Regions from separate parts of the Pseudoalteromonas sp. Of7M-16 genome, predicted to be linked through region 2. Evidence: predicted binding sites of a transcription regulator. Region 2 holds the regulator's gene; each other region holds the start of a gene.
What was found. The regulator LexA, encoded in region 2, represses DNA repair genes until DNA is damaged. The targets are predictions, from matches to a motif close to TACTGTATNNNNATACAGTA.
Positions count from the first base shown of each region.

Region 1: a site for LexA is predicted at 7,664-7,683, ahead of MHN81_RS03700 (SulA-like leucine-rich domain-containing protein). Genes of this name have one in related genera too.
Region 3: a site for LexA is predicted at 7,118-7,137, ahead of ruvC (crossover junction endodeoxyribonuclease RuvC). Genes of this name have one in related genera too.

Region 1 is NZ_JAKRFY010000002.1:372,201-382,652, reverse strand. It holds gene MHN81_RS03750 (S8 family peptidase) at 131-1,996, shown strand; gene MHN81_RS03745 (class I SAM-dependent methyltransferase) at 2,035-3,225, opposite strand; gene MHN81_RS03740 (HD domain-containing protein) at 3,321-3,953, shown strand; gene MHN81_RS03735 (ion channel) at 3,961-4,941, opposite strand; gene MHN81_RS03730 (YgjP-like metallopeptidase domain-containing protein) at 5,020-5,682, shown strand; tRNA gene MHN81_RS03725 (tRNA-Tyr) at 5,736-5,820, opposite strand; tRNA gene MHN81_RS03720 (tRNA-Tyr) at 5,844-5,928, opposite strand; tRNA gene MHN81_RS03715 (tRNA-Tyr) at 5,948-6,032, opposite strand; gene MHN81_RS03710 (VC2046/SO_2500 family protein) at 6,145-6,666, shown strand; gene MHN81_RS03705 (YchJ family metal-binding protein) at 6,759-7,214, opposite strand; gene MHN81_RS03700 (SulA-like leucine-rich domain-containing protein) at 7,230-7,655, opposite strand; gene MHN81_RS03695 (SEL1-like repeat protein) at 7,766-8,224, opposite strand; gene MHN81_RS03690 (NCS2 family permease) at 8,344-9,633, shown strand; gene MHN81_RS03685 (hypothetical protein) at 9,634-10,395, opposite strand.
Region 2 is NZ_JAKRFY010000046.1:13,422-23,873, forward strand. It holds gene epmA (elongation factor P--(R)-beta-lysine ligase) at 1-676, opposite strand, end outside; gene efp (elongation factor P) at 767-1,333, opposite strand; gene epmB (EF-P beta-lysylation protein EpmB) at 1,375-2,388, shown strand; gene MHN81_RS27535 (hypothetical protein) at 2,409-2,618, opposite strand; gene MHN81_RS27540 (hypothetical protein) at 2,691-2,984, shown strand; gene MHN81_RS27545 (DUF3016 domain-containing protein) at 3,007-3,489, opposite strand; gene MHN81_RS27550 (efflux RND transporter permease subunit) at 3,619-6,678, opposite strand; gene MHN81_RS27555 (efflux RND transporter periplasmic adaptor subunit) at 6,675-7,748, opposite strand; gene MHN81_RS27560 (DUF3313 family protein) at 7,765-8,463, opposite strand; gene lexA (transcriptional repressor LexA) at 8,822-9,433, opposite strand; gene MHN81_RS27570 (hypothetical protein) at 9,963-10,124, opposite strand.
Region 3 is NZ_JAKRFY010000002.1:312,460-322,911, reverse strand. It holds gene MHN81_RS03460 (transcriptional regulator) at 37-981, shown strand; gene grpE (nucleotide exchange factor GrpE) at 1,040-1,648, shown strand; gene MHN81_RS03450 (M48 family metallopeptidase) at 2,089-2,886, shown strand; gene MHN81_RS03445 (YgjP-like metallopeptidase domain-containing protein) at 2,931-3,443, opposite strand; gene MHN81_RS03440 (GFA family protein) at 3,514-3,930, shown strand; gene MHN81_RS03435 (hypothetical protein) at 3,972-4,172, opposite strand; gene MHN81_RS03430 (DUF72 domain-containing protein) at 4,241-5,089, opposite strand; gene aspS (aspartate--tRNA ligase) at 5,285-7,066, shown strand; gene ruvC (crossover junction endodeoxyribonuclease RuvC) at 7,177-7,698, shown strand; gene ruvA (Holliday junction branch migration protein RuvA) at 7,701-8,318, shown strand; gene ruvB (Holliday junction branch migration DNA helicase RuvB) at 8,321-9,322, shown strand; gene tolQ (protein TolQ) at 10,129-10,452, shown strand, end outside.

The DNA of each region.
Region 1 (10,452 bases), on a different contig from region 2:
TGTTGTAAATTTTAGCTTACAAAAAGAAGGGTTTTTGGTTAAATTTAAGTTAAATAAATTGTTTATTAATTCTACATTTGCGCTACATTTTGATTGGAAATTAACCAAATGACATAATAAAGGAACAAGTATGCGTAAATTAAACACACTAGCATTTGCGGTCTTGGCGGGTCTTTCAGGCAGCTGCTTAGCACAAGCTGAGCTGATGTCTGTTGACCAAAACAGTGCAATTGAAGATCAGTATATTGTGGTCTTTAAAACGCCGGCCGTTATGAATGCTTCGAGTAGTGCTGCCATTTCTAACTATGCAGCGAGTCAAGCTCAAGCTTTGAGCACTCAGCATAATGTGCAGGTCACTCAGCATTTTGATGGTGTTTTAAATGGTGTTGTAGTTACAGCTTCAAAACAGAAAGTACAAGAACTACTAAGCAATCCGAGTATTGACTACATTGAGCAAGACCAAATTGTAACTGTTACTCCAATGGTTGATGCTAGCGCAGATCAAGGCAATGCAATCTGGGGCTTAGATAGAGTCGATCAAAGAGACTTGCCTCTAAACAGCAACTATCACTATGACTTTGATGGTAGCGGTGTAACGGCATATGTAATCGATACGGGCGTTCGTATCACACACGCAGAGTTTGGTGGCCGCGCAAGCCATGGTTATGACTTTGTTGATAATGACGCAGACTCTAGTGACTGTAATGGCCACGGTACTCACGTTGCTGGGACGATTGGCGGTGGTGCTTATGGTGTAGCTAAAAACGTTAACGTAGTAGGTGTGCGTGTTTTAGGATGTAATGGTTCTGGTTCATATTCAGGGGTGATCTCTGGCATTGACTGGGTTAAGAACAATGCAAGTGGTCCATCTGTCGCAAATATGAGTTTAGGTGGTGGTGTATCTCAGGCTGTTGATGATGCTGTAAATGCAGCGGTGGCGTCTGGTGTGACTTTCGTGGTTGCCGCTGGTAATGATAACAGCAGTGCATGTAACTATTCGCCAGCACGTGCAGCAGATGCTGTAACTGTGGGCTCTACAACTAGCTCTGATGCTCGCTCAAGCTTCTCGAACTACGGTAATTGTCTAGATATCTATGCACCTGGTTCTAGCATTAAGTCAGCTTGGTATAATTCAGATTCAGCAACAAACACAATCAGCGGCACGTCAATGGCTGCACCGCATGTAGCTGGTGTTGTTGCTCTATACCTAGATGAAAATCCATCACTGACACCTAGCCAGATCGACTCTTTACTCAGTTCTCGTAGCTCTAAAAATAAGGTCAGTGATGCGAAGAGTGGTTCTCCAAATGAATTACTATTCTCGCTAGCAGACTCAACGCCACCACCTCCACCACCGCCGTTACCTGAGCTTGATGATGGTGTTGCAGTAAATGCAAGTGGAGCTAACGGTGAAGAATCAAATTATTTATTCAAAGTACCTGCGGGCAAAACCACGTTAACAGTGAAACTCTCTGGTGGTACAGGTGACGCAGATCTTTATGTCCAACAAGGTCAACAGCCGACTCAAAGCAGTTACTCTTGTCGTCCTTACAAAAGTGGTAATGAAGAAGTTTGTACCTTTAATAACCCTGTTGCAGGCGACTGGTATATCATGCTACACGGCTACAGTGCATACTCCGGTGCTAGCTTAGTCGCAAGCACAGCTGGAGATGGTGGCGGTTGTGGTAACAACTGTTTGAGCAATGGTGTACCTGTGACTAACTTGTCTGGTGCTTCTGGTAGTGAGGTTGCATATACGATTGACGTGCCAGCTAATGCGACTGTTAATGTTCAAATATCAGGTGGTTCAGGTGATGCTGACCTATATGTGAGAAAAGGCGCTGCACCAACAACAAGCACCTATGATTGCAGACCATACCGTAATGGCAATGCTGAAACGTGCAGCCTAACAAACACTGGAGGAGACGCGACGTATCACATCATGTTACGCGGGTACAATGCTTACTCAGGTGTCACATTGACGGGCAGTTACTAATATTGAAATAAAAAGGGAGCCACTGGCTCCCTTTTTATTTAATAGACTTTACAAATAAGCCCTTTAAGGTAGAAACCTTCTGGATAAAACCCCGCGATGGGGTGGTCGGCAGCTTGGTTGAGCCTTTCCATTATCATTAGGTCTTTACCAGCATCAAGTGCTGCATCTGCAACGACTTTTTGAAATAGGTTTTGGTCCATTAGGCCTGAGCATGAGAAGGTTAATAATGTACCACCGGGTTTTAATAGCTGCATAGCAAGCATATTGATATCTTTGTACCCTCTACATGCACCCGTAAGCTGTGCTTTACTTTCTGCAAACTTCGGTGGATCCATAACGATGGTATCAAACTGCCTGCCTTCATCTCGGTACTCTCTGAGCAATTTAAAGACATCTTTTTTGACAAAATCTACTTTACTGAGATCTAGATTGTTATGCTCTACATTTCTTCTGGCAGTGTCTAGTGCTGGTTGCGATACATCGACATTAATTACTTCATCACAGCCACCTCTGAGTGCGTAAAGGCTAAACGTACCGGTATAACAAAAACAATTCAGTACACTTTTACCTTTGGAGAAACGTTCTAGTGCAGCGCGGCTGTCACGTTGGTCGAGATAAAAACCTGTTTTATGCCCACCGATAATATCGACTTCCAACTTAAGGCCGTTTTCTTCAATCAGCACAGGTGCGTGTGGCGCATCTCCGTGCAACACACCTGTGATCTTCTCAAGACCTTCTTTTTTCCGTACATCTACGTCGGAGCGTTCATAGACATGACAATCGGGAAATAGTTCACGTAAAGCTGCAACAATTTCACCTTTATGCCTTTCGGCACCCGCACTCAGAAGCTGACATACCAAATAATTGTCAAACTTATCAATAGTAATACCGGGTAGTCCATCAGATTCAGCTGCGCTCAGCCTAAAGCCGGTCAGACCTCCTTCTGATATTGCATAGTCTCTTACTACTAATGCACGTGCTAAGCGGCGTTTAAAAAATGCTTGGTCAATTTGTTCGCTTTCATCGAAACTCCAGATCCGTGCGCGGATCTGAGAGTTTGGACTATATGCTGCGGTAGCCAAGTATTGCCCATCGTGACTGTAGATTTTTACGATATCTCCAAGTCCGGGTTTACCTTTGATCTTTTTAATTGCTTTGGAGAATATCCATGGGTGTTTTCTTTTAAGAGATTTTTCTCGGCCGGGTTGTAAATACAGCGCGCAAGACATATAAATTCCTTACTAAGTAGAATCCTGTCATTTTAGTGAAGGGGGTTCCAACATACAATGTGAAGCAGAAGGTTTAAGTAAAAATGATGGAAAATATGAATAAGTTTGAAGCAGCATTTAAGGAATTTATGCTTGATACACCCTTTGCTGACACGGCACATGACCTTTCGCATATACAGAGGGTTGTGAAAACTGCAAAACAGTTAGCGATAGAAGAGGGGGCCGACCTAGAGGTTGTAATACCAGCAGCTTGGTTACATGACTGTGTCGCTGTTGCAAAAAATCACCCAGATCGAGCATTTGCGTCAAAAATGGCTGCCGACAAAGCAGAACGGTTTTTGATTGAAATCGGCTACCCTGAAGACAAATTAGAAGGAATATATCACGCAATCGTTGCACACAGTTTCAGTGCGAACGTGTCGCCAACGACACTCGAAGCACAAATCGTACAAGATGCTGACAGAATGGATGCATTAGGGGCAATAGGTGTGAGCCGTTGTATGAAAGTCGGCGGCGCAATAGCTAGACACCTATATCATACCGAAGACCCGTTTTGTGAGAAAAGAGAGCCAGATGATAAAAGTTATACTATTGATCATTTCTTTGTGAAGTTGCTGCACATTGAGTCGCAGATGCATACTGAGGCGGCAAAAAAAGAAGCCCAGAGGCGCACAGAGTTTATGCAACTGTTCTTGAGGGAGTTAGGGCGTGAAATTTCGAATGACTAGGTAGAAGCTACCTAGTCATTCTTTTAACGAATACAACGACGAATAGCGCCAATGAAAAGCTGCCAATAAAAGCTTCTATGGTCGCTATTAGGCGAGTAATACCAACCGGTGTGATATCCCCATACCCTAAGGTAGTAAATGTAACAACGCTAAAATAGAAGCAATTCAGCATTGAATGAAGGTTTTGTTTGAGGGGCGCATTGGTCGAAAATTGAATAATTTCGCCGTTGTAATTAATACCCAGCATAAAATAACAAAGAGCACACAATAAAATCATACCTAAGCTAAAGCGAATTACATTTTCTGGTTTTTCCCCATATCCGCATAACATGTCGATAAAGCTCGATACTAAGCGCTTTTTTGAATAGGTTGGGTATTGTGCATGGCGCATGCGCAACTCGCTATAAGTATACTTTCCTGCCATCTCAAACAAACCCTGCTGTTCAGCACCTTTTCTTAGTAATCTGTATATCTCTTCGCTTTGTAAATATAAATCTTGCGCTTCCTCTATATTTTTTTGTTTGGTTGCCTCAATGGCTTGTTTTTCTTGTAAGAGCTTGTCGCCCAATACGAGGTTATCAATTCTAGTTGCATTCAATTTCACTCCAAGAATATTGGTGTTTTCTAACTTGCAACAGTGTAGGTTCGCATCCCTTAAGTCCGCTTTCATTAAAGATGCATTTTGAATTGTACTGTTAAAGAGGTGAGCACCGTGTAAGTTCGCTCTATAAAAGTTGCTATACGATAGGTCATAGCCGTTGTGATCATTGAACTTAACGAGGTTTAGTCCTTCCAAATTAGCTCTTTTCAGCTCAAGCCCTTGCAGTAACCCCCCTTTTTTGGCATAACGTTCGAGTTTGTGAGATAGCTCTAATCCACTTTTGTCGAATTTGGCATCGTGCCAAAAACAATATCCAGAGCCCATGTCTATTTCTTGACACTTGTGTCCATCAGGAGATGTATACTGACATTTAGGTTTATTGTTCATGGCAGCCTGTTTTTTCCGTAATAAGTATAAAGGTTAGCAGCAAATTAGATTGATAGATGAAAAAGCAATAAATTTACTATGAATTTCAATTACCAACTTAAGCTCAGTCGACGAAGAAAGACAGTTGCAATTAAAGTAAAACCGGACGGAGTTGTCGTTTATGCGCCTGAGGGGATTTGTGAAAACTGGTTACAGGGTTGGCTGAGCTCAAAGCAAAGCTGGGTTGCTCAAAAACAGCGTTTGGTAGCAGATTCTTTACCATGTAAGCAAACACCAATAGAAAAAGTGGCAATCTATGGAGAGCACTACACGGTTTGTTATGGGCATTCGTCTGGCTATATTGATCACCAATACCATTGCATCTATATAGAATCTTCAATGCAACAGCACAGAGATAACCACATTGGAGAAATATATGATTTGTTTAAGGTTGAACTTGAAGCCTATTTACATGCAAGATTACCTTACTATCAGGCTTTGATGGGGTCGGAATATAAAACCCTAAAAGTACGCTTTTATAAACGGCGGTGGGGCAGCCTTTCTAGTAAAGGTGTATTAGCTTTCAACAGTGCTTTATTGAGTGCACCTAAATGGGTTATTGATTATGTGATAGTGCATGAGCTCGCGCATTATCATGTCATGGCGCACAATCAGGCATTCTGGCGTATTGTAGGGCGTTATAATCCTGAATTTGAAAAAGCAAAGGCATATTTGAAGCAGGAAATGAAGATTATCCTGTAGATACTAAAAATGAAATGAAGATGTAAAGAAATTAAATTAAGATAAAAAGGAAGTGGTGGAGGGAGCTGGATTCGAACCAGCGAAGGCTGAGCCGTCAGATTTACAGTCTGATCCCTTTGGCCGCTCGGGAACCCCTCCATAACAGATTTTCAAGTACAAAGTGGTGGAGGGAGCTGGATTCGAACCAGCGAAGGCTGAGCCGTCAGATTTACAGTCTGATCCCTTTGGCCGCTCGGGAACCCCTCCAATTGTACTTTGTCGTTGATGGTGGAGGGAGCTGGATTCGAACCAGCGAAGGCTGAGCCGTCAGATTTACAGTCTGATCCCTTTGGCCGCTCGGGAACCCCTCCTCAACAACGGCGCTGATAATAACAAAGTTTTTGGCGAAGTAAAGAAATGTCCTAAAGTTTTTTCAAAAAATGCCGATAAATTTTCAGACTTTGAAAATTTTGGCGAAAATCCATGCAGATAGAACAATTGTTACTCAAAGAAGCGCAATTAGGCAATGCGTTGAGTTTGAGTGTCCATGAATCGCGTAGAAGCGATTTTGCTCTGCTATTAAGTGCATTATCACAAGATGCATTGGATTTTAGCCAGTTTGACTTACCACGAAGTGCTGTTGACGAAGCTGATAAGTCTGAAGAGGCATTGCGAAAAGAGTTACAAGTAGGCCCGAAGCAGCCATTGGCACCTGAAGAGTTTGATTTTTTAATCGGACAATACAACCGTTATTTTGTGAAGGATGGTGGGTTAGAAGACATCAAGCTAAATGAGTGCCTTGACCCTGAACCATTTCATATTCGTGATGATAAAACGCATATCCCTTTAAACGTCATGGAAAACCTAGAGCCGGCAGTGAAAGCAAAACTATATAAACAAAAGCATCCTGAAATTGAGGTTAAAGAAAGAGAAATAGATGCTGCCGGGTTTTATGATCAGTTGGCCAGTGGAGAAATGCAGTCTCAATTAAATGTGGCTGTATAATCGCTTTATTATGATTCTGATAAGATAGGGAGTGCTGATTAAATCTCGAAAGTGGCATTGGTGAGGTAACGCCACTTCAGGCTGAATGCAGGTTATCCGTGACATTTCTTGAACTTTTTCCCACTTAAGCAGGGACAAGGATCGTTTCGGCTTACTTTTTTACTTTCTTCAGGGTAAAGAGCGCCGTCAAGATATAGCCATGCGCCATTCTCTTTTACAAATCTGGAGCGTTCGTGCAACACGCTCAGCTGCACCCCTTCTAAATACGCTGCTTTGAATTCTACATATTGATATTGGTCATCTTGATCAGTTTCAATAACATCCAAATGAACAAACTTAACTTGCTGAGCGAACATGAGTATATCTTCGACTGTGTGCTCGCTGCGTGTTTTTGATGCATACGTATTTAAAATATACTCACATTCCTTTGTACAGTATGCACTATAACGAGAGCGCATTAGCTGTTCAGATTGGTGAGGAATAGACTGTCCTTTAATAAATGGCTTGCAGCATTGCTCAAAGGCTTGTGTGTTACCACAAAAACACATAAATGACCTATATAGTTAGTGTGTGAGCTTTGATAGTGGCAATTGAGCAAAGTCTTTAAAGCAGTACAGTGCTGTTTTAGAGTGATTTAGGCTACGATATTCAATTTGCTTTTTCGTTAAAATACCAGGCCAAGTGATGACAGCTGCAAAATTACCATTGGACAAAGCGCTATCCAGTGTGTGCTCTAAGTTTATCAGATCCTTTTGCTTAAGCACTAGTAGCTTATTAACATCAATATTGTAGCCATCTAACATAGATTTACTGAAAACCTGATCTGGTGCTATCAAAAGTGTCCAGCCGGCTTTTGAATTGCAACGATATAAGATTTTTAAAAGTTCATTACTGGTGGTTGTTTCATCGTATGCATCCAAGATATTCAAACTACTGGCATGACTAATGCTGCTCGATTGCGTTTTTACATTGGGTGTGATTGGTAACATGATTAGACCACTGATTCTTTATACAGTATGTATACAGTATTTCATACAGTGGTTTTAATCAAGTTTTATTTGGTGTTTTTTTGTTCACTTCGACTTGTTAATACCTGAAGCTACTCTGGGCTTGCCCCAAAATGCATTTGCTGATGGATTTGTTCAAATAAAGTAGCAGCATAGCACTGTGCATCTATATAACGTTTTGTTGTCAGGTGAGGGCGGACTTCATTGAGAGTACTTAATGCCGCGCTATTGCCTTGACTCTGCGCTAAGCTTAACCAAGCGACACCGTGAAAAACACTTTTAGGCACGCCTTGGCCTTTTATAAATAACAAGCCCAAATAAAATTGTGCTTTGTTATCACCAGACATCGCTGCCAATCTCATCCACTTAGCGGCAAGCGGATACTGCTTTTCTTTGATGTAATAAAGGCCTTTTTTATAAGCTTGTTCTGGATCTTGTGCCTTTGGCCAGCTGTGTTTGGGGTCTGGTTCTTGGGTGACAAATTCGAGTACATTGAATAGTTGCTGCTCGAGGTCTCCGCCATAAGCTTTTGTAGATTGATTACTTTTCATACTCTCTTCACTTATTACAACTTAGTTTTCATTGTAGCTGATTTTTAGTTTATTTGTCCGTTAATGACGAGGAAATATGGTAAAATCGCCTCCCTCGTTTCTATTTAAAATACAAAGACATGCTAGAAAAACTATTTTCTCTCAAAGCGCTACAGACCAATGTAAAAACGGAGGTCGTGGCAGGGCTCACTACATTTATTACCATGGTTTATATTGTATTTGTTAACCCGGCCATGTTGGCTGAAGCCGGGATTGATCATGGTGCAGCGTTCGTTGCCACTTGTTTAGCCGCTGCAATTGGCTGTTTTATTATGGGCTTCTTTGCAAATTACCCATTGGCTTTGGCACCTGGTATGGGGTTAAACGCATTTTTTACGTATGGTGTTGTTTTAGGTATGGGGCATAGCTGGCAAACTGCCTTGGGGGCGGTCTTCTTATCTGGGTGCCTGTTTTTACTACTAAGTATTTTCAAAATTAGAGAGTGGGTAATTCAGGCAATTCCAGTTGTACTCAAGCGTGCGATAGCAACTGGGATTGGGGCGTTTTTGGCTTTGATCGCATTAAAGAATGCTGAAATTATTGTTTCAAGCCCAGCCACTTTTGTGCAACTTGGCGATATTACCAGTCCCGGTCCATTGTTGGCCATTTTCAGCCTTTTTGTGATTACTGCACTAATGTATAGAGAGTGGAAAAGTGGTGTATTGATCAGTATTTTATTAGTCACGGTTGTCGCTTGGGCGGCAGGTTTAGTTGAGTACCAAGGCATTGTTTCTGCACCACCGAGCATTGCGCCTACGTTAGGCCAATTAGATATTGCCGGCGCATTAGAAATTACTATGCTGAGCGTGGTATTTGCTTTCTTATTTGTTGACCTGTTTGATACTAGCGGTACTTTGGTCGCAGTAACTCAAAAAGCGGGCATTGCAGATGAAAAAGGAAATATGCCGAGATTAGGGCGCGCTTTATCTGCAGACAGCACTGCGACAGTCGCAGGTTCGTTTTTAGGGACATCTACGACGACTTCTTATATCGAGTCTGTATCTGGTGTTTCTGTTGGCGGACGCACGGGGCTCACAGCTGTGGTTGTGGGCTTTTGCTTTTTACTTATGATGTTTTTTGCACCTTTGGCAAAAATGGTGCCTGCATATGCAACTGCTGGTGCAATTTTGTATGTCGCAGTTTTGATGTTGCAAAACCTGAAGCTGGTGAACTGGGACGATATGACAGACGCGATCCCTGTTAGCGTTGTTTTGTTGATGACGCCGCTAACATTCTCAATTGCACATGGGATAGCATTGGGTTTTATTGCTTACACTGCGGTAAAGCTGGCTTGCAACAAAAAAGACGATATATCCATCAGTGTGTGGGTTCTGACTGTGTTATTTATCGTCAAATTTGCGCTTAGTTGATCACCATTTCTTTTTCGGAGCGAAAAGGACGTCTAAATCGTCCTTTTCTTTTTCTGCTTTTTTCTTAACCGCAGAAGCATTCGAAGCCTTTAGTTCAACACTAATTTCGTTGAGGTAGGTCTCTAGCTGGTTCTTTTTCTCAGTTACATATTCGTCGCTATAGGTCACAGCCATTATGGTCGCATAGGCTTTTTCAAAGTACTGTCTGGCTGAGCCAACCATATTGGCTGTTTTTGCAGATAGGCCTCGTTTGATCTGGCTTTCAACGTTAATGCGTAGTTGGATCTTCTCTAAACGACGGTCTTCTTTTACAAAGACTTGAGTATCTACTTTCCCTTTACTGTGTTCAGAGCGTAAAAGTTGGCGAAGTTTTTTGATGCCTTGCACCAGCGCAATCAGCTGTTTGTCGTTGTCGGGCAATGAGACTTTATCACTGTCAGTGAGGTTAGCAGGTTCCATACTCATGCGTTCTTGAGATTCGTGCAGTCGGTTTTTAAGCTCTCTTGATGTGGGGGTGAGTTCTACCATCATGGCTAACGCATCATGAACACGTTTTTGAATCACCCTAAGCATGTCCCCAGACATAGGGATATTTGTGCTATTCACGAGAACATCTTCGGACTCTTCTATTATCCGCTTTTGTTTTGCTAGTTCTTTGCGTCTTTCTGCTTCTTGTTTCTCTTTGTGTTGCTGTATTGCACTAATCCATACAGCTATCACAACCAAAGCAACAATCAACAATATTATTATGTAAACAAACATACCCGAATCTCTACGAAAACTACCCAAGGCGATAATTTTTTATATTACATCAAACAA
Region 2 (10,452 bases):
CGTTTAATTTGGCAAGAGCCGCCTGAGAAGCGGGAAAATGATACACAAAACACGGTACGTTTTGTCCAATTTGGGGTTCTATCTCCATACAAAATAGCAATTGAAGCAAAGGATCGACACTCGTCTCTTGAGCAGCTATCTCTGTATATCCATATTGTTCACATACAGCCTTCAAGGCATCCAATTCAATGGTCAAAGGATCTATAGATAGATATTTTTCAAACGCCGCTTGGTAGCTGATCCTCGTAGCTTTGCCACAAGATAAAATACACTGCATAAGCGCATCTATTTCATCCATCAACAAATACTCATCGAACCCCGGGCGATACCACTCTAACATTGTGAATTCAGGGTTATGGTGACGACCCGACTCTTCGTTACGAAATGCTTTTCCAATTTGATAAATCGCACCACTGCCTGCAGCAAGCAGCCGCTTCATAGCAAACTCAGGTGAAGTCTGTAAGTATAAAGGGAGCCCTTTTGCATAACTGGGCCCAACAAATTGCGTGGCGAATGTCGCTAAATGCACATCAGTGACTGACGCTTGACTCAAACATGGTGTTTCAACTTCAAAAACCCCACGCTCCGCAAAAAACATGCGAATACTTGCCAATATTGCAGCACGCTGTTTCAGTGTCTCAATGTCCGCACTCGGTGCCCATTTCACATCATTCATTGTCTACCCCAAAATATGAATTACATTAGGTCATAAAAAAATCTCGACCAAGGCCGAGATTTTCTAACGTCAAAGTGTTCAAGTAAATAATTACTTAACGCGGCTCACGTATTCACCTGTGCGCGTATCAACTTTGATCACTTCACCAATTTGAACAAATAGTGGAACGCGAACAACAGCGCCTGTTGTTAAAGTTGCAGGCTTACCGCCTGTACCCGCTGTGTCACCTTTTAGTCCCGGATCTGTATCTGTGATCTCAAGTTCAACAAAATTAGGCGGTGTTACCGCTATCGGGTTGCCATTCCACAGTGTAATTGTACATACATCGTTTTCAACCAACCATTTAACATTGTCACCCACTGCTTTTTCGTCAGCTGCGATTTGCTCAAATGTGTCGTTGTTCATGAAGTGCCAGAATTCGCCATCAGTGTAAAGATAAGCTAGATCTGTTTCCATTACATCTGCGCCTTCAACTGAGTCGCCAGATTTAAACGTTTTTTCTAATACTTTTCCTGAGATCAACTTACGGATCTTAACTCGGTTGAAAGCTTGGCCTTTACCTGGTTTAACCATTTCGTTTTCTAGGATCGTACAAGGCTCGCCATCAATCATAATTTTTAGGCCGCCCTTGAACTCGTTGGTGCTATAATTCGCCATCGTATCCTCTAATCATCGTATTTCGAGTAATAAACCTGCTAATGATACAAATAAATGAAGTAAATTTGCATACTAACTGGCAAAAAGAATTGGCTAATGTCGTTACTTGCCCAGATACACTACTCAAAATGTTGGGTTTGGAGTCACATTTCAGTGCCAAAGATCTTGCTGCAAAGCGACTTTTTCCGCTTCGTGTACCCAGACCATTTATCGCAAAAATGCGCTACGGTGATCCTTACGACCCTCTGCTATTACAAGTGATGCCCTTACATCAAGAGTTTATTGCCGCCAGCGGGTTCAATAAAGATCCATTAGAGGAGCAAGATGCCCCTGTTCCCGGCCTATTGCATAAATACCGTTCTCGCGTTCTTTTGATGCTCAAAACAGGCTGCGCCGTAAATTGCCGTTATTGCTTCAGACGACATTTCCCATATCAGGACAATCAAGTTAATAAACGCGCTTTAAAATCGGTTTTTGAGTATCTAGTTACACACCCAGAAATTAACGAGGTAATTTTAAGCGGTGGAGATCCCTTGATGGCCAAAGATGACATGCTCTGCTGGCTGTTAGACGAGTTAGAAGCCTTGCCACAGCTCAAGCGCATCAGGATCCATAGTCGTCTGCCTGTCGTCCTTCCTGCAAGGATAACCGATAAGCTTTGCGACCGATTGGCAAATAGCCGACTCAAAGCAGTTCTGGTCAACCACATTAATCACTCTAATGAAATTGATGATGAATTTAAAACAGCAATGCGCAAACTTAAGCAAGCTGGCGTGACGCTGCTAAATCAATCTGTCCTGCTAAAGGGGATCAATGATAGCGCCCACACTTTGTCAGAGTTGAGCGAAGCCTTATTTGACAGTGATATATTGCCTTATTACTTACACCTACTGGATAAGGTTGAGGGTGCTAGCCATTTTGATATGAGCGAGTCAGATGCAACCAAACTAGTCGCCGAAATGCTGGAGACATTACCCGGTTTCTTGGTACCCAAATTAGTAAGAGAAATCGGCGGCAAACAAAGTAAGACGCCGATTGATTTGCATTTAAGTTAAAATGCAAACATCAACGTATACTATGCATATACGTTGATGTTGTTGCCCAAAGATGCTGTAACAGACTTTGCTGGAGTTTGCGCAGCGGCAGAACTACCAGCAGATTCAATTAAAGCGAGGGCAGCTCGTCCATCTGCTTGCTGTTGCTTTTTCGCCAGAGAAGCACTGTATACTTCACCACCTGGACCAGCGCCAGACATAGCAGGAAGGTTACTTCCGGAAATATTCATAGGTATTCACCTGACAAGTTTGATGGATCCAAGTAAAATATCGACCGATTTACTCAGGACTTTAGGAAAAACATGCAAGCAATCATCGAAAAGCTCAACGAAAACTTAAAAGTTGTTTATCGTCAGTCACTTGATGCAGATAAAAAATTAGATGAATTACAGCAACAAGGGCATGGCAAATTCTCATCACTTTTTAGCAAAGATGCAGGGTTTGAATTCGAAGCCAAGCGTTTTAAACCTTATGTACTTGATGTCGCTGCTGATGTAGATAAATTGAGTAAATCAGAACAGCTCGATGAAGCACACCTAAAGAAAACCGTGTTTAAATTACAGCAGCTACTTCAGTTACTCGCCACATTTAAATAAAAAGAGCGCCTAAGCGCTCTTTTTATTTAACAATTGGCTCGACATCATCTTTATACCAGTCACTCAGCAACCGCTTATCGTAATAAAACTCAGAATCTCTACCAAATTTTATCCTATCCATAAAGTTCATATCTTTTAGTACTTTCGATTTTGCTTCAACAAGCACTTTGCCTGCGTTATCTGTTACGCTGTATGTAATTTTCAAGCGGGGAAAATAAATTGGCTTGATAATACGAATATCATTCATGTTAAATCTGACATCTCCAGCCAAGTCAATATCTTCAAACTTTACAGATAAGGTATATCCATCAGGCATATCTGCCGCCAGTTTATTTAAATGCGAGTCAAATTGCTTGGCGATGCGCTTGTGATATCCACCACGAGTTTCTTTTGCAGGAAACACATCTCTGTACTCTTTAAAATCTAGCCATGCCACTTTCACTTCACCAGCATTGGCCATCATGGGGATCAGCATTGCCACAATTGCATAGTTGATAAGTTTCATCATTTACTCCTCTGGTTAGCCTGTATGTTCATTTTCTGCTCACCACACTGAACAAAAACTTAAGGGTTACACTCATTAACAGGCTTTTACTGGCGTTCACGATTTATCGTTGTGAACGCCACGACTTTGCTAGTGTTGTACTTTGATACGATAAAACAACGCATAAAGTACGGGGACTATGCCCAGTGTAAGTAGCGTGGAAAACAACAACCCACCCATAATGCCAAGCGCCATAGGCTCCCACATCTCACCACCGCCTAAATACAATGGAATTAAACCAAACACTGTTGTTGCCGTCGTTAGCAGAATGGGACGCATACGCTGCTGTGCCGCTGAAATAATGCCTTCAACTGGGTTTTCCGGGGTGTTTTCCAACTCTATTTTAATCCGCTCTAACAATACAATCGCGTTGTTTATCACAATACCCGCAAGCGAAATAATGCCAAGCAAGGTCATGAAACCAAAAAATGACTGCCCTACTAGTAGACCTAAGATCACCCCAATAAATCCCAGCGGAATAGTCGTTAATACAATAATTGATTTACGAATAGAGTTAAATTGACCAATTAATAAGATGACAATTATAAAGACTGCAATCGGCATCTTATCCGCTATAGACTGGTTCGCTTTTCCTGATGACTCAGCTTCACCACCTAACTCATACGAATAGCCAAATGGCCAATTTTGCTTTTGCTCCTCAAGCCAAGGGACGATTGCAGCGAAACCTTCATTCGCTGTGATCCCATCTAGTTGCGCGCCAACCGCAACTGTTTTCAATCTATCACGACGCAAAATCTGGGCACTCTCCCAAACCACTTCGATGTCTGCAACCTGCTTCAACGGCACTGAAGCGCCTGTTGCTTGAGAGTAAACCATCATGGCTTCTAACTTACCAATATCATCTCTATCCGCTGCAACAGAGCGAAGCGTCACAGGAATTAACTCGTTACCTTCACGATATTGCGTTAATTCCAGACCACTAAAGCCAGTCTGTAATGAACTTGCGATATCTTTACTCGACACTCCAACCCGACGTGCGCGAGTTTGGTTTATCTTGATCTGTACTTTTTTGCTCGGCAAACCCCAGTCGTCACTTACCGCCTTCAGCCCAGGTGTTGCAGCCATTTTCGCTTTCAATTGATCGACAATGGCCATCAGTTTATCTTTGTCATCTCCTGAAAGTCTGACTTCTACCGGGTTAGCGATCGGCGCTCCATTTTCAATTTTGCGCTGCTTTATTAATAGGTCAGGATGACGGCTTAATGCGTACCGCTCAATATCAACCATTAATGAATCAATCAGCTTATATGACGTGGTACTGACTATCATCAGTGCATAGTTAGCACTGGTAGGCTCTGGATTGTGAGTTAATAAAAATCTCGGCCCACCACTGCCGACATAACTCACCCACTGTGTAACGCCTTCTGGGCGCTCACTTGATACAAGTAGCTCTTGCTGTATATAGCTTTCCATGTCTTTTACCAAGGCTTCCGTTGTTTGTAGTCGTGTGCCAATCGGTAGCTCCAATTCGACTTTAAAATAGTCACGATCAGAGGGTGGGAAAAATAGCTTAGGAATAAATTGCATTCCTTGGAGTGCAATAAAAAACGCGGCAATACAAGCTAATAAAGTGACCCAGCGATGACGGATCATGGTTGTTAAAAGATTTTTATAGCTTAAATAGATACCTGAATTATAGTCGGCTGATTGGGATTTAACGCGTGTAAAGTATACACACAACATTGGGATCATGGTCATAGCCAATAACCAAGAACATAGTAATGTAATCGTTACGACCTTAAACAGAGAAGCGGTATATTCACCAGTTGAGGACTCAGCCAAGAAAATAGGTAAAAATGCGGCCCCAGTGGTTAGCGATGACACGAGTAATGGTACTTTTAATTCATCCGCGGAATCAACTGCCGCATCAATTGCAGCCTTTCCTCGCTCCATTTGAACCATAATATTTTCAGACATTACAATGCCATTATCAACCAACATACCAAGTGCAATAATCAAGGCTGCTAGAGAAATTTGGTCAATACTGATATGGAAAAACGACATCACTAAAATGCCAAATACCATGCTCATAGGGATGAGGCTTGCCACAATTAAACCGGTGCGCAGTCCTAATGTGAATAACATCACTAAGGTAACGACAAGCACCGCTTGTAGTAAGTTAGAGACAAAGTCACTGACCTTCTGCTCAACCTCTTTTGGTAAAAACGACAGCAGTTTAAATTCAACACCTATAGGGTAGACACTTTCCAAATAGTTCAGAGTCTCTAATACTTGCTCACCCAACGCAATATTGTTGCCGCCATGGCGCATTGAAATCGCCAATGTTAAGCCATCTTCTTGGCCAACACGTACTTTCGATTTTGCAGGATCTACGTAGTCACGATATACGACTGCAATGTCTGAAAGCAGCAAAACCTGCTCGCTACCAGGTACATTGATTATCGTATTGGCTATATCTTCGACTGATTCAAAGTTGCCACTTGGCTCTAGTGCCAATGTTTCATCATTAATATAAATAGAGCCACCGGGGTTGACGATATTTCGTGACGCTAATTGATCTTTAAGTTGACTGGGCGAAATACCTAAGGCTCCTAGCCTCGCATTTTCAAATTCAATAAAGACCCGTTGCTCTTGGTTACCGTATATCTCAACCTTTGCAGCTTCCGGTAAGCGAAGTAATGTGTCTCTGACCTGCTCAGCAACATCCTCCATCTCACGATAACTATACCCTTCAGCTGTCAGGCCGATCACAATGCCAAAGACATCACCAAACTCATCGTTGACGATAGGCGTTTGTGCATCACTGGGAAGATCTTGCTCAATACTTTGTATTTTACGTCGCAGGTTGTCCCAGATAGGCCGCATATTCTTGTAGCTTTCTTTAATATTGACGCTAACAATGGACACCCCTGTTTTCGAGGTACTGCTGACAAAATCCAGTTCAGGAATTTGCTGAACTACCTTTTCGATTTGATCTGTAACTAGTTCCTCTACACGCTGTGGGCTCGCACCAGGAAAGTAAGTAATAACTTGCGCTGTTCTAATAATAAAACCGGGATCATAGTCTTTTGGCATTTTATTGAATGACACAATGCCAAAAAACAATAGCGCAGCGATCAATACCCAGGTAGTACGGTTATTTTCTAAAGCAAGTCTGGTTATATTCACTGTGCCTCCTTGTTAAACTTTACAAGTTGACCTTCACTTACTTTACTCATGCCCGCTGTAACAATGTACTCACCTTCTGCCACACCACTGAGCACTGGAAACCCTAATGTTGAAACATCACCAATCACAATAGATTTCTTTTTAATCTCACCTTTGCCAGCACCAGCAGGCTCAACTGTCCATACATAATTTCCAGATGCGTCTTTGAGTACAGTATTTATTGGCAGGTATAATCCACTCTTGTTGACATCTGCACCTTTAGCTAAAACTTTGGCTGTCATTCCTGGTAAAATGTTATAGTTTTCAGGGCGAGTCATGCTCAAGGTAACTTCATATGCTTTAGTGACTTCATCGGCTTGAGTGCTTACTTCAACAAAATCCAGCGGGAAAGTCTTATCTGGTATTCCAGAAAACTCGGCTATGATATGTTTTGGTGCGTCTTTAGATACTTTTATCATCAAACTTTCAGGCACGTTAACCTTAAGTGTGACATGTTTTATATCCTGTAACGTCGCAACAACCTGCTTAGCCTGTACTTCTTCAAAGCGCTCTATATAAGTTCTAGCAACCACCCCAGAAAATGACGCTTTCAAATTCGTATAAGACAAGTTATTTTTTGCGTTTGCTAGTTTGCTTTTTGCACTTGTAAAATGAGATTGCAGCTGATCATAGTCCGATTGCGAAATTGTGCCGGACTTGATCAACTGTTTCGCTCGACTGAAATCCGCCTGCGCTTTATTATAGTTAGCTTGAGCGTCATCTAGTGAAAGCTGATAATCTGTTGTATCCAGCTTTGCAATTACATCGCCTAATTGGATTTCTTCACCTTGCTTTACCAATAACTCGGTAACTTCACCTGATACTTTAAAAGATAGATCTGCGGATGAAGCTGCATCTACAACTGCGGGAAACTCAACTAAAGGACCGTCTACCTGAGAAGAAAGCAGCATTGTCCTTACGGGACGAAGTTGTTCAGATTGCTGCTGCTCTGGCTGCTGGTCTGAACAACCGATTAATGCAAGACAAATTGACGCCATTGCACATAGCTGCTTGCTTTTTATTGTCTTCATGAAAGCTCCTTTAATTCTATTTAACATCGCGATGTTTTGTCATCGCCGTAACAAAGTTATTTATCCACACATCTAGCACTTCTTTAACCGCTGCTACATTCTCTGTGCCATCTGCTTTTAAAACGGTATCTAGCTCTTTGTGTGCTGTCATCATCACTACGGGTTGAGGGTTATTACCAAGATAAAAAGCAGACTCCAAAGACACATGTGTCAATGCCTCAGTTTGCTCAGTTGCAGCAAGGTAGGCCGTCTTTCCTGCATTATAGACTAAGCGAATCGGGACAAAGTCTCTCACTTGCAATGCAACAGGTTCAAACTGAACATCTGTAAATGCCCCTTCTATCATCAACACTCGCTCATTCAGATTAAGCGGCTTTTCTGTCACCACCTGAAAATGGGGAGCTAGTTTTTTTACCATTTGCGATTGCATATAGTGGCTTAACTTAGCAACATGTAGCGGGTTTATATTCAAAAACTCGGAATCTTGAACATTTATCCATACTTCAAACTGAGGAATATACAATACTTCAACCTGACTGAGCGCTGTTTGATCAAACGTACTGTTTACATAAAGTTCTGTATCTTCATATTCTTCGGAAGGGGCCAAAGAATCATAGCTCGGTAAAAAGCCTGAACGCGTATTTTGTGAAGTAGATGCACATGCGGAAACAAGACATGTAAATGTAAAAATTAGTACAATACGAAACCAAGTCATAAGTCGCTCCATAATCAATTCATTTCCAGTGGTTGTAGCACAATCAAAAGAGATACTTTGATCTCATTTGAAATCAAATGTAACTTACAAAAACAATTATAGTTTTAGGCACCACAAACTAAGACGAATAGCTCTGACCGCGAATAACTAAATAAGTGCAAAATTATCTTCAATCACTCGCGTATACGAACTAGTTTGGTAGCTAAGTTATAAAATCGTAATTAAGTATATGATATGAAGTTAGAGCTAAAAAGATCAGCAGTAAATTAAGATGAGAAAAATTGAAAGAATCGAGCTGGAGGACACGTCTCCAGCCATGAAAAAGTAACGTCAAAGAGCTATCGAAATGAAAAGCTATTTACAGATTGCCACGGATAACCCCTACCGCTAAACCTTCGATATTAAACACTTCCTGCTCAAGATCGACTTCGATTGGCGAAAAGTCCTCGTTTTCTGCATGTAAGAATACTTTTTTCCCTACTTTTTCAAAACGCTTCACAGTCACATCCTCTTCAACACGGGCGACTACCACCTGACCGTTGTTTGCGACTTGAGTGCGATGAACCGCTAACAAATCGCCGTCCATGATACCGATATTTTTCATACTCATACCGTTAACACGGAGCAAATAATCGGCTGAAGGTTGAAACATGCCTGGGTCAACTTTGCAGTGATTTTCGATATGCTCCTGCGCTAAAATAGGCTCGCCAGCGGCTACACGCCCAACCAGAGGTAAGCCTAATTGCTCCGGCTCATCAGCTTCAGCTAAGCGAATTCCTCTGCTGGCGCCTGGTACCATTTCTATAACGCCTTTTTTGGCAAGTGCTTTCAAATGCTCTTCTGCCGCATTTGCACTGCGAAAACCGAGAGACTCCGCTATTTCCGCTCGCGTTGGCGGCATACCTGTGTCTTTGATAAAAACTTTGATGAGTTCAAAAACTTGTTCTTGTCGTTTAGTCAATGGTCGCATATAACTGGTTTTCCATACAGTGCATTTACTGTGAGTATATACAGTTAAAATTAAATCGCAATGCTAATCGTTGAATACTTAGACAAATTATAAAAACAGCAAAGTGATGAGTGTTAAATAGAGTCGCAACGGTGGTAGGTTCATGGCCCATTTAATAAATCAAAGCGGCAAATAGTTCTCCTTCTTGAGCTTTCTAAACAACACTTCGCCGAAGGCCTTCAGCCCCAACTCAACTTATAAAAGGCAATGTATCTGGTTCACTTAAGTCTCGTTCTTTGTCCGGCTTTATTCATATTATTTTCTTTATTAAAAAGGTTAAGGCCTTTAGCTTTGAATTAACGAGGTTGGTTCAACAGAAGTAGTTTCTTCTATCCAGAAACTTTTAATTATTAATGAACTAAAAATCCATCATGGCTGAATAAAAGGGAAGTAATAACACTATTTTTAAATGAAAATTTTGATGAGGGTATTCGATACTTTAGTTATTGAACAGGAAATAGAGCTACTTTACGTAGCTCTATTCAGTTTGTTAGCAAGCCGTAGTAGTATATGTTCCTGGGCAAGTTCTTGTACCTGTACATTCCCAAGTTTTAAATAAACCGCCAGCAACTTGTGGTGTCATCTCCGCAGGGACGTTGGCTTTATCATGGCTAATCACTTTGATGTTTTTCTTCTTTAATTTTAATAACATTTTTATCTCCTTATTAACTACAACCAACCTAACAGCATTTATTATCACTTTCAACATAATGAATAATATTATTTTTAATTTTTATAATTGCGTTAATTTCAATATATCAAAAAGAAATTAAAAAATATTTATTAATAAAAGAACTAAAATTTTGGATAAAAAACGCTATTTCTAAAACCCACTTTTCATCATCCAAATTAACATCGAACAAAGCACCAATGACAGCGAGCGAAGCGAGTGCGTTCAGTTTGCGCAAGGTGAAATGAGCTGTTTTAACAGTTGTTAAGGCTATTACTTCTAACACCTAGCTAGTATCGAATACATGGAT
Region 3 (10,452 bases), on a different contig from region 2:
CTTGAAACTTTGAAATTCACCCCAACATAAATAATTATGAAATTAAGTGCTCGTGATAAACAAGTTTTCTCGGCTGTGATGACACTTTACTGTAACGGTGAAGGACTTCCGGTCGCGTCCAGTAAAATTGCTAAGATGAAAGGTATGGCCATTTGTTCTGCGACTGTACGCAATGCGATGGCTCGATTAGAAAATCAGGGGTTGTTATTTTCACCCCATACTTCAGCTGGTCGAGTGCCTTCAGATATTGGCATCAAATACTGGTTACAAGAGTATTTTGAATTAGATACGATTGCGACTTACTGGCAACCAGAACAAGAGCAATTGGTTACTTTGGCACATTCACTAAGCCAGCATTATCAAGTGTGTTGTGTCGTTGGATTACCTCAAGTGAGCAGTCAAAAAGTGTTTCGTGTCGAGGTCTTGGACTTTGACCGCAAACATTGGCTTGTTTTACTTATCGATAAAGCTGGGCAATCACAAAATATTTGTATCAATAAGCCCGCAGATAACTCTGATGAAATTCGATATCAATTTGCGCTGTGGATGAATACGGTATTTAGTCAGCAAACACTCAAAGAAGGGTTGCATCGTATGCGCGCGATGGCCAACAGTGCTATGCCTAATTGCCGAGAGTTGTTATCTCAGTGGACACGTGAGCTGAGCCTTCAATTGGGAACTGACAACAGTATCGTAGTAGGTGAGCGTCATATATACAACCGCTTGGAGCAGGGCAATGATGTCAGCCTCGGCGTGCCATTTTTGCACCAAGTCGAAGATAAGCTCGCTTTTCGTGATGGCCTTTCGGTGTTGCTTGGAAGCGACATTGATGCCGACAGTTTATCGCGGTACGTAATTTTAAGTGTTCCTTATTTTATGGACCAAGAATATCAAAGTCGTTTTTGTGTGGTGTGTCCTTCAGAGGCGCCAATTGAGTCAATAATTGACGAATTTAGCCGTATCGAGCAAAAAGACTCTTGAAACTAAAAAATCAATCCCCATAATTACGGCAGTTGTAAAGAATCGGAGATTAACTTTCATGTCTGAGCAGACAAAAGCACCAGAGCAGGAACAAGAAACTGCACAAGAAGAAGTAGTAGAACAAGCTGCTGAAGCGCAAGCACAGGAAGAAGCGCCACAGTCTGAACAAGGCGAAGTGAGCCCTGAAGAAGAAATTGCTGGTTTATACGCTGAGCTTGAAGCTGCAAAGCAAACGATTGAAGGCCAAAAAGACGGTGTAGTACGCGCTGCGGCGGAAGTTGAAAATATGCGTCGCCGTGCAGCACAAGATGTTGAAAAAGCGCACAAGTTTGCACTTGAGAAATTCTCAAATGAGTTACTGCCAGTGATTGACAATCTTGAGCGTGCAATCGAATTTGCTGATAAAGAGAATGACGCGACAAAATCAATCCTAGAAGGGATTGAGATGACATTAAAGAGCTTTTCAGAAGCGCTGGGCAAGTTTGGTGTTGAAGCGGTTAACCCTCAAGGCGAAACGTTCTCTCCAGAGTTCCATCAAGCAATGTCAATGCAGCCAAGCAATGATGTAGCACCTAATACTGTGCTGGCTGTCATGCAAAAAGGCTATACCTTAAACGGTCGTTTATTGCGTCCAGCAATGGTAATGGTATCTAAAGCTGCTGAGTAACGTACTGAATTACTTTAATAGTACGTTATTAATCGTTAACAATACTAGTTAAAAGGGCTGCCAATTAGTTGGTGGCCCTTTTTTATTGTTACTAGATCACAAATGCGATAAGGAAAGTTTCGTAAAATGAAAAAGTAACTTGTATAACAGGCACACTTTTGGCACTGGTCGGTTACTTGTTACAAGAAGCGACTTCCCATATGCAAGGAGCAAAACATTGGGCTTGTATCAAACAATCAACAGCGAGCAGCAACAATGAAGGATCACCGTCGGCACCTTTGTGGTACTGAAGGTACGTTGATTAATCAGTTTAAATCTCAGTAGTAAGCTGGTAAACAACAGGAGGGGGTGTAAGTCGACTTGTTGTCTCTAGTCAAATTCATCCGTTGTAGTTTATTATTGAGTTTAAATAGCGAGCCAGTAATAACGTAGGAAGTATTATGAAACGAGTAGTCGTTTGTATCTTGGCAGCTGCGCTGCTGAGTGGATGTAAAACATCACCAACGGGAAGAACGCAAATTATGATGTTCCCCGAGCATAAAATGAATGAGTTGGGTGCGGCGAGCTTTGATCAGATTAAAACAGAACAGCCTATCGAAGCTGATACAAAAACAAATCAATATGTAAAATGTATTGCAGATGCACTGATAGCTCAGCTGCCAAATAAATACGCTCAGCAAAACTGGGAAGTTGTGGTATTTAAAGATGACAGCGCGAATGCATTTGCATTGCCTGGTGGGAAAATTGGCGTACATACAGGACTGTTAAAAGTAGCCAAAAATCAACATCAACTGGCGGCAGTGATGGGCCATGAAGTTGGTCATGTAATTGCACAGCACGGTAATGAACGCATGACGCAAAGTAGCTTTTTACAAGCGGGTTTACAGGTGAGCAATGCGGTATTAGAAATGAATGATGTACAGTACCGCAACGCCATTATGCAAGGACTCGGTGTTGGGGCACAAGTTGGCGTGGCATTACCATTTGGCCGAGCGCACGAAAGTGAAGCCGATATTATAGGTCTTGAACTCATGGCAAAGGCGGGCTTTAAACCCATAGGGTCGGTTGAGCTTTGGCAAAATATGGAAAAGCTGGGTGGAGATAGGCCTATGGAGTTTTTGTCGACACACCCATCACCTGACAACAGAATAGAAAAGTTAAACAGTAAAATGGCTGAAGCCAACAATTTGTTTAGAGCGGCTCAGCAACAGGGGTTAAAGCCGCATTGTAAGGTGTAATCGAGTTTGGCAAAGGTCAAGCAACGCTTTGCCTTTGTCACACATTAACTCTGCGTATAAAAGTTTAACCCCAGCTCATCCAATACCACAAATAGCCGCAGGTCTAATTCTAATTGATGATAGTCGGGCTCCATATTACAACACAAATTGTAAAATGCTTTGTCGTGTTCGGCATGTTTGAAGTGGGCTAACTCATGCACGATTAAGGCGCGTAATATTGCTTCTGGCGCGTACTTTAGCTGGTTGTTCAATGCTATATCGTAGCGCGCTTTCAGCTTTTGGCCATGGCGGTGCTGCTTGTGAGTATGAGTACCGAGCGTCCCTTTCATCATATCGGTATGTTTGTTAAAACTGACGTTATTTAATCGTGGTGTATTCTTCAGATAACGCTGTTTTAAGGCCGTACAATATTGATATAGGGCCTGCTGATTTTGTAATTGGTGGCCCAACGGATATTTGCTTTTGAAATAAGGCTGCAACTTCTCATCTGCTATCAGTGTTTTCACCTGGGCTTGTAAACTGTCGGGGTAGTGCTGGAAATACTTTAATTGTTGCATTTTTTGCGCTTGGAACATGGCCGTTTTAAACGTATTCTATCGCGTGATTATAACGCAAGGAAAAGAGTAAATGTATAAGGCGAGTTGTTTATGCAATGCGGTTCAGCTAGAGATCAATGGGCCCATTGAAAGTATTATTCACTGTCATTGTTCCCTGTGTAGAAAGTCCAGCGGAACGGCCTATGCGACCAATGGTTTTATTGCGACGTCCTCATTGAAAATAGTAGCGGGCAAGGAGTTGATCCAATCCTATGCCTTTAAGCCTGGCAAGCTGAGGCATTTTTGCAGCCGCTGTGCGTCTCCTGTGTTTAGTTCCAACGCTGAACTACCGGAAAAATTACGTCTAAGGCTTGGGATACTTGATTCGGATATTGAAGAGCGACCCGCGTCACATAATTTTGTGTCGTCAAAAGCAAATTGGGACGAAATAAATGCTCAGATCCCCCACTATGACGAATTTGAACCGGGAAGAATGAAAGTTAAGTAATTCGGTTGTAGAAAAGGTGAGTGCGGCGCACTCACTTCCTATTATTTGTAAGTTTCCATCGTGCAGCAGTCTGACGCACGAGAATTACCACCACTAGGGCCTAAGGCTGCTTGGCAGCAGTCTGATGCACGGGAGTTGCCCCCAATCTGGCCGCCGGCAACTTCGTTAGTCTGGGCTTTTGGGAGACGTACTTTATCGAAAGATAGAGTTTTGACTGGTTTTTTTTGTAGTTTGAGTATCATGGTTAGTCCTTATTTATTTTTATATAATCCAATTTCACCTTGCCAGTCTTAAGGTGCGCTGTCAAACTTCACAGCAATGACTGCTGTGTAGGTTGTTGTTCTGCTGGAAAAGGCAGGAGGACTTTGTGCTCTATACCTAAATCTTGAATAAACTGCCTTGCAAGCAGCGGTGCGTCGTAATTATCCGCAGTATGGAAAAAAACGATAGGCTCCTTTCCTTGTGTTATCCAGGTATCTATCTTTTTTAACCAAGGTTGATAAAAAGGTCGATTATTCTCAAGTACAGAGCAGCCAACAAAGCGCAACATGGGGCGATTGCCCGTAGCAATTACGTTGACAGGTACTCGTGGCTTTTTACGCTGTGCGTCTTCAATAGCTGTTGTGCTCGGCGCTTCGCTAAATAGAGGGCGTGTATCCATCATGATGCGGTTAATGCCATTACTCATCAAAAATTGGTTTAAGCGTCTTTCATGGTCGTCTTTTCGAAAAAACGCCAAATTGCGCACCTCTATGCCAAGGCATAGTTCACGCGGCAATTGTGCAATGAAGCTTTGTATTCTTGATAGGTGTTCCGGTCCGCAACTTGCCGGCAGCTGTAACATGACCATGCCTATTTGATCAAACAGCGGTGCGAATAGGCTCAACCAGGTTGCTAGCTCTTTTTGGCAATTTTGCAGTGCCAATTCGTGAGAGATGAGTTTAGGTAATTTGAAAGTAAACTTAAAGTCATCAGGGACGGCGTTCTTCCACTGTAATACGGTCTCAGGTTTTGGGTTTGCGTAAAAGCTGGTGTTGCCTTCAACACTATTGAACATAGTTGAGTATTCGCTGAGCATATTTGCATTACTGCAGTGTTTACTAAAGAAACGTCCTTTCCAGTGCGATGAGCTCCATTGTGGGCAACCTAAATACAACATAGTTATCTTCGTTTGTGCTTTTTTTTGAGTTTATCAAATTGAGAGTACCTAAAAAAATCAACTTTGCGAAGATTCCTTGCTTTATAAGGATGACAAAGCCCCCCAGTTTTATATAATTGGCGATTATTTTTGTTAATTACGATAGCGATAGGCTGAATAGCACTTTTCATGCAGGCCTAAGCAAATAGGAACGATATGCGCTCTATATACTGCGGAAATTTAAATAAAGACCACGTAGGTCAAGAAGTCGAATTATGTGGTTGGATCAACAAGCGCCGTGACTTAGGTGGATTAATTTTCGTCGACTTAAGAGACCGCGAAGGTTTGGTTCAAGTTGTTTTTGACCCAGAAGTTGAAGGCTTGATGGATGTTGCGAATACGCTGCGTCAAGAGTTTTGTGTGAAAGTGACAGGTAGTGTACGTGCGCGTCCTGACAGCCAAGTTAACAAAGACATGGCGACAGGTGAAGTTGAAATCCTTGGCACAGGCCTTGAGATCATTAACCGCTCTGAACCTTTACCGCTAGACTTCAATCAGCAAAATTCAGAAGAGCGACGTCTAAAGTACCGTTACTTAGATCTTCGTCGTTTAGAAATGAGCGATCGAATTAAACTGCGAGCGAAGGCATCTAGCTTTGTTCGTCGTTTCCTAGATACCAATGATTTCTTAGACATTGAAACGCCAGTATTGACTAAAGCAACACCAGAAGGTGCGCGTGATTATTTGGTACCAAGCCGTGTACACAAGGGCAGCTTCTACGCACTGCCGCAATCACCACAGCTATTCAAACAATTGTTAATGATGTCTGGTTTTGACCGCTATTACCAAATCGTAAAATGTTTCCGTGATGAAGATTTACGTGCTGACAGACAGCCTGAATTTACTCAAATCGATTTAGAAACGTCATTTATGAGCTCTGATCAAGTACGTGAAGTAACAGAGCGCATGATCCGTGAAATGTGGCAAGAGCTACTGAATGTAGACTTAGGTGAATTCCCTACGATGCCATATGAAGAAGCGATGCGTCGTTTTGGTTCGGATAAGCCAGATTTGCGTAACCCACTAGAACTTATCGACGTTGCAGATATCGTTAAAGATGTCGAGTTTAAAGTACTAGCTGGTCCTGCGAACGACGAAAAAGGTCGCGTTGCTGTACTAACTGTGCCAGGTGGTGCTGAATTGTCTCGTAAGCAAATCGACGAGTACACTAAGTTCGTTGGAATTTATGGCGCGAAAGGTCTTGCTTGGATGAAGGTGAATGACCGTGATGCAGGTATGGAAGGTGTACAATCACCAATCGCTAAATTCTTAAACGAAGACGTGATCAGCGCTTTACTAGAGCGCACAAATGCACAAACTGGCGATATCATCCTATTCGGTGCTGATAAGCGTAATGTTGTTAACGAAGCAATGGGTGCACTACGTTTGAAAGTTGGTTTGGACAGAGAGATCACTGATCTTAACAAGTGGGCACCGCTTTGGGTTGTTGACTTCCCGATGTTTGAAGAAGATGACGAAGGTAACTTGCATGCTGTACACCATCCGTTTACGGCGCCAAAAGATATCAGTGCACAAGAACTCGAAGCAAACCCTGCGGCAGCGATCTCTGATGCGTACGATATGGTACTTAACGGCTATGAAGTCGGTGGTGGTTCAGTTCGTATCCACAACAACGAGATGCAGCAAGCAGCATTTAGAATTTTAGGTATTGAAGAGCAAGAGCAGCAAGATAAGTTTGGTTTCTTACTCGATGCACTGAAGTATGGTACACCACCACATGCTGGTTTGGCGTTTGGCCTTGACCGCCTTGTGATGTTGTTATGTGGTACAGATAATATTCGCGATGTGATTGCATTCCCTAAAACAACTCAGGCATCTTGTTTGATGACCAATGCGCCAAGTGTTGCAAACCCAGATGCATTAACTGAGCTTGCGATTGCAGTGCAAGCACAACAAGAACAAAGTGTAGAGCAGTAATCACTGACTTTCTATGAAAAGGCGGCTTTAATAGCCGCCTTTTTTGTTTAACACTGGAAATCCATACAGTATTTTGGCATGATGTTGAAAAAAGCAAAGAGGGCAGTGCCTTGGCAGTTATTTTGGGCATAGACCCTGGTTCGAGGTTTACAGGTTACGGCGTTATTGAGCATCAAGGTGCAAAATTTAAGTACCTTGGTAGTGGCTGTATTAAAGTTGGAGAGCATGATTTCCCAACTCGGTTAAAAATGATCTTTCAAGGTATAAGCCAATTAATAGAACAGTTTTCACCGGACAGCTTTGCGATAGAGCAAGTATTTATGGCGCACAACCCAGATTCTGCATTAAAGCTTGGGCAAGCGCGAGGAGCGGCCATTGTTGCTGCGACGATGCAAGATGTCATTGTCCATGAATATTCAGCGAGACAAATTAAGCAGGCAGTGGTTGGCACAGGTGGTGCAAATAAAACTCAGGTGCAAGAAATGGTTAAACGCATTTTAAAGTTACCCGGTACACCTCAAGCAGATGCTGCAGATGCTTTAGCGATTGCAATTTGTCATGCGCACTCTGAACAAAACTTAATTCGTTTGGCAGGTAATGCTAAGAAAACAGTTCGTGGAAGGTTAAGATAATTATGATAGGTAAATTAAGTGGTACTTTATTAGAGAAGCAACCGCCAGAAATTTTGATTGATGTAAATGGTGTGGGCTATGAAGTACAAATGCCAATGACTTGCTTCTACGAGCTACCAAGTACAGGTCAGCCAGCTGCAATATTCACTCATTTTGTTGTTCGCGAAGATGCCCAGTTGCTTTTTGGCTTCAATCATAAAACTGAACGGGCGCTATTTAGAGAGCTGATAAAAGCGAATGGTGTGGGACCTAAGTTAGCTTTGGCGATTTTGTCAGGGATGTCGGCCGAGCAATTTGTACATTGTGTTAATCAAGGTGATGCGTCTACACTGGTTAAGATCCCGGGAGTGGGGAAAAAAACCGCTGAACGCCTAGTCTTAGAAATGAAAGACAAGTTGAAAGACTTTGGCCATGACTTGTTCACGCCATTCAGTGACAATGCAGTTATTCCACCTCAGGACAATCCGACTGTGGGTAACTTACCTGCGGATGACGCAATTGCTGCGCTGGTGGCTTTGGGCTACAAAGCTGCGCAAGCACAAAAAGCAGTTAAAGCAGTGAAAGGCGAAGGTTTAGATACAGAAACCATTATTAAAGAAGCCCTTAGATCTATGATGTAATTATGATAGAAGCAGACAGACTAATAGAACCTGAAGTTCAAGGTAATGAAGAGCAAATTGATAGGGCTATTCGCCCTAAGCTGCTGAGTGACTACACAGGCCAGCCTCATGTTAAACAGCAAATGGAAATCTTTATTGAAGCGGCAAGATCGAGAGACGAAGCGTTAGACCATTTGTTGATATTTGGACCTCCTGGGCTCGGCAAAACGACCCTTGCCAATATTGTCGCCAATGAATTGGGTGTAAACATAAAGACGACTTCAGGGCCTGTGCTTGAAAAAGCAGGAGATTTGGCAGCAATGCTAACAAATCTTGAAGAAGGTGATGTGTTATTTATCGATGAGATACATCGCCTAAGCCCTCAAGTTGAAGAGATTCTGTATCCGGCAATGGAAGATTACCAGCTAGATATCATGATAGGCGAAGGACCTGCTGCGCGTTCAATTAAATTGGACTTACCTCCCTTTACTTTGGTGGGAGCAACAACACGCGCAGGTTCATTGACGTCACCGCTGCGAGATCGCTTTGGTATTGTGCAAAGGCTTGAGTTTTACTCGGTCGATGATTTATCACAAATTGTCAGCCGCTCGGCACACTTTTTAAATCTAGAAACAACCGAAGAAGGTGCGCGTGAAGTTGCTAAAAGGGCACGCGGTACTCCGAGGATCGCCAATCGTTTGTTGCGGCGAGTAAGAGACTTTGCTGATGTAAAAGGTGATGGTAGCGTTGACAAGCACATTGCAAACCAAGCGCTCGATATGGTGGATGTCGACAAATGTGGCTTTGATTATATGGACAGGAAGTACTTGCTGGCAATTATTGAGAAGTTTACAGGTGGCCCTGTTGGTCTTGATAACTTAGCTGCTGCAATAGGGGAAGAAAAAGAAACCATTGAAGATGTCATAGAGCCTTACCTAATCCAGCAAGGATTTATCCAACGTACGCCAAGAGGGCGTATTGTTTCAGACCGAGCTTATCTACACTTTGACCTTTCCAGAGAGTAACTCTCATTGAGCCATAGTTTTTACTGTGGCTTTTTTATTTGCATGCGTTATTTCCTAGCAATGCCAAATTTTGGGCAAAAAAAAGCCCGCACATGTGTGCGGGCGAAAACAACAAGTTGAAGGAAGTAATCCAGGGAACTGATGAGTCTGTTAAGGTTTTATCCAAAAGTTTCTCATCAAAAGCAACAGAGTAAATCAGAACTCTATCACTCGGTAACTGGCTTTGCATTGCGTTAAGCAGTGCGCTCAGTACAGGGTGTATATTAGAGATATTCTGGTTCGTTATCAAACTAGAAAAATTGCAACTTTCGAATAAAAAAAACTAATGCGAAATGTATTTACTATTTCTTACATAGTCGAAAGTATGCAATATTGTGTTTTATAAATATATGAAATATAAGGCTTTGTACTATTTATGCGCAAAATGTAAATATTAGATAATCTGTTGTTAATTGGTATTACCAATGTGTTTTTGAGCATTTATTCGCGCAAAGTGAATAAATCCTTGCATTTATGCAGGGCGAGTAAATATTTACGCTCTCTTTGGCGGCGAAGAATAAAAATGTTAATAAAACAGTAAAAGCAACAAACCAAATGGATTTATGTGAAAAATATCCTTATTTAGGGGCATAAGTGTCGTAGGATGAAGCATTGTGTTATTTATCGACATTTAAGCTAATTTTATAGCTTTGACGTTGTAAGGCATTATTTGTGTGGTTAAACTACCTGAACCTTTTGTCGTGCTTGAAGTCTATCTGTTGAAAGGCGCCATGCCGGGTACACAATATTATTAGGAGTGTTAAAACGTGGAATCGGGTTTAAATTTCATCGATCTAATTTTAGAAGCCAGTGTGTTGGTTCAACTTGTTATGTTGACGTTAGTCGGCATGTCCATCGCCTCATGGGCGATTATATTCCAGCGCCGCTCTGTGATTGCTGAAGCACAAAGTGATGCCCGTAAGTTTGAGCAACAATTTTGGTCAGGTATGGACTTAGGTAAGTTATATAATGAAATCACGGCACGATCAGGCAGTTCGAAAGGATTAGAAGCGTTATTTGTTGCTGGGTTCAAAGAGTTTGCAAGGCATAAGAAGAATAACACGGGCTCAGCAAATATGATTTTAGATGGC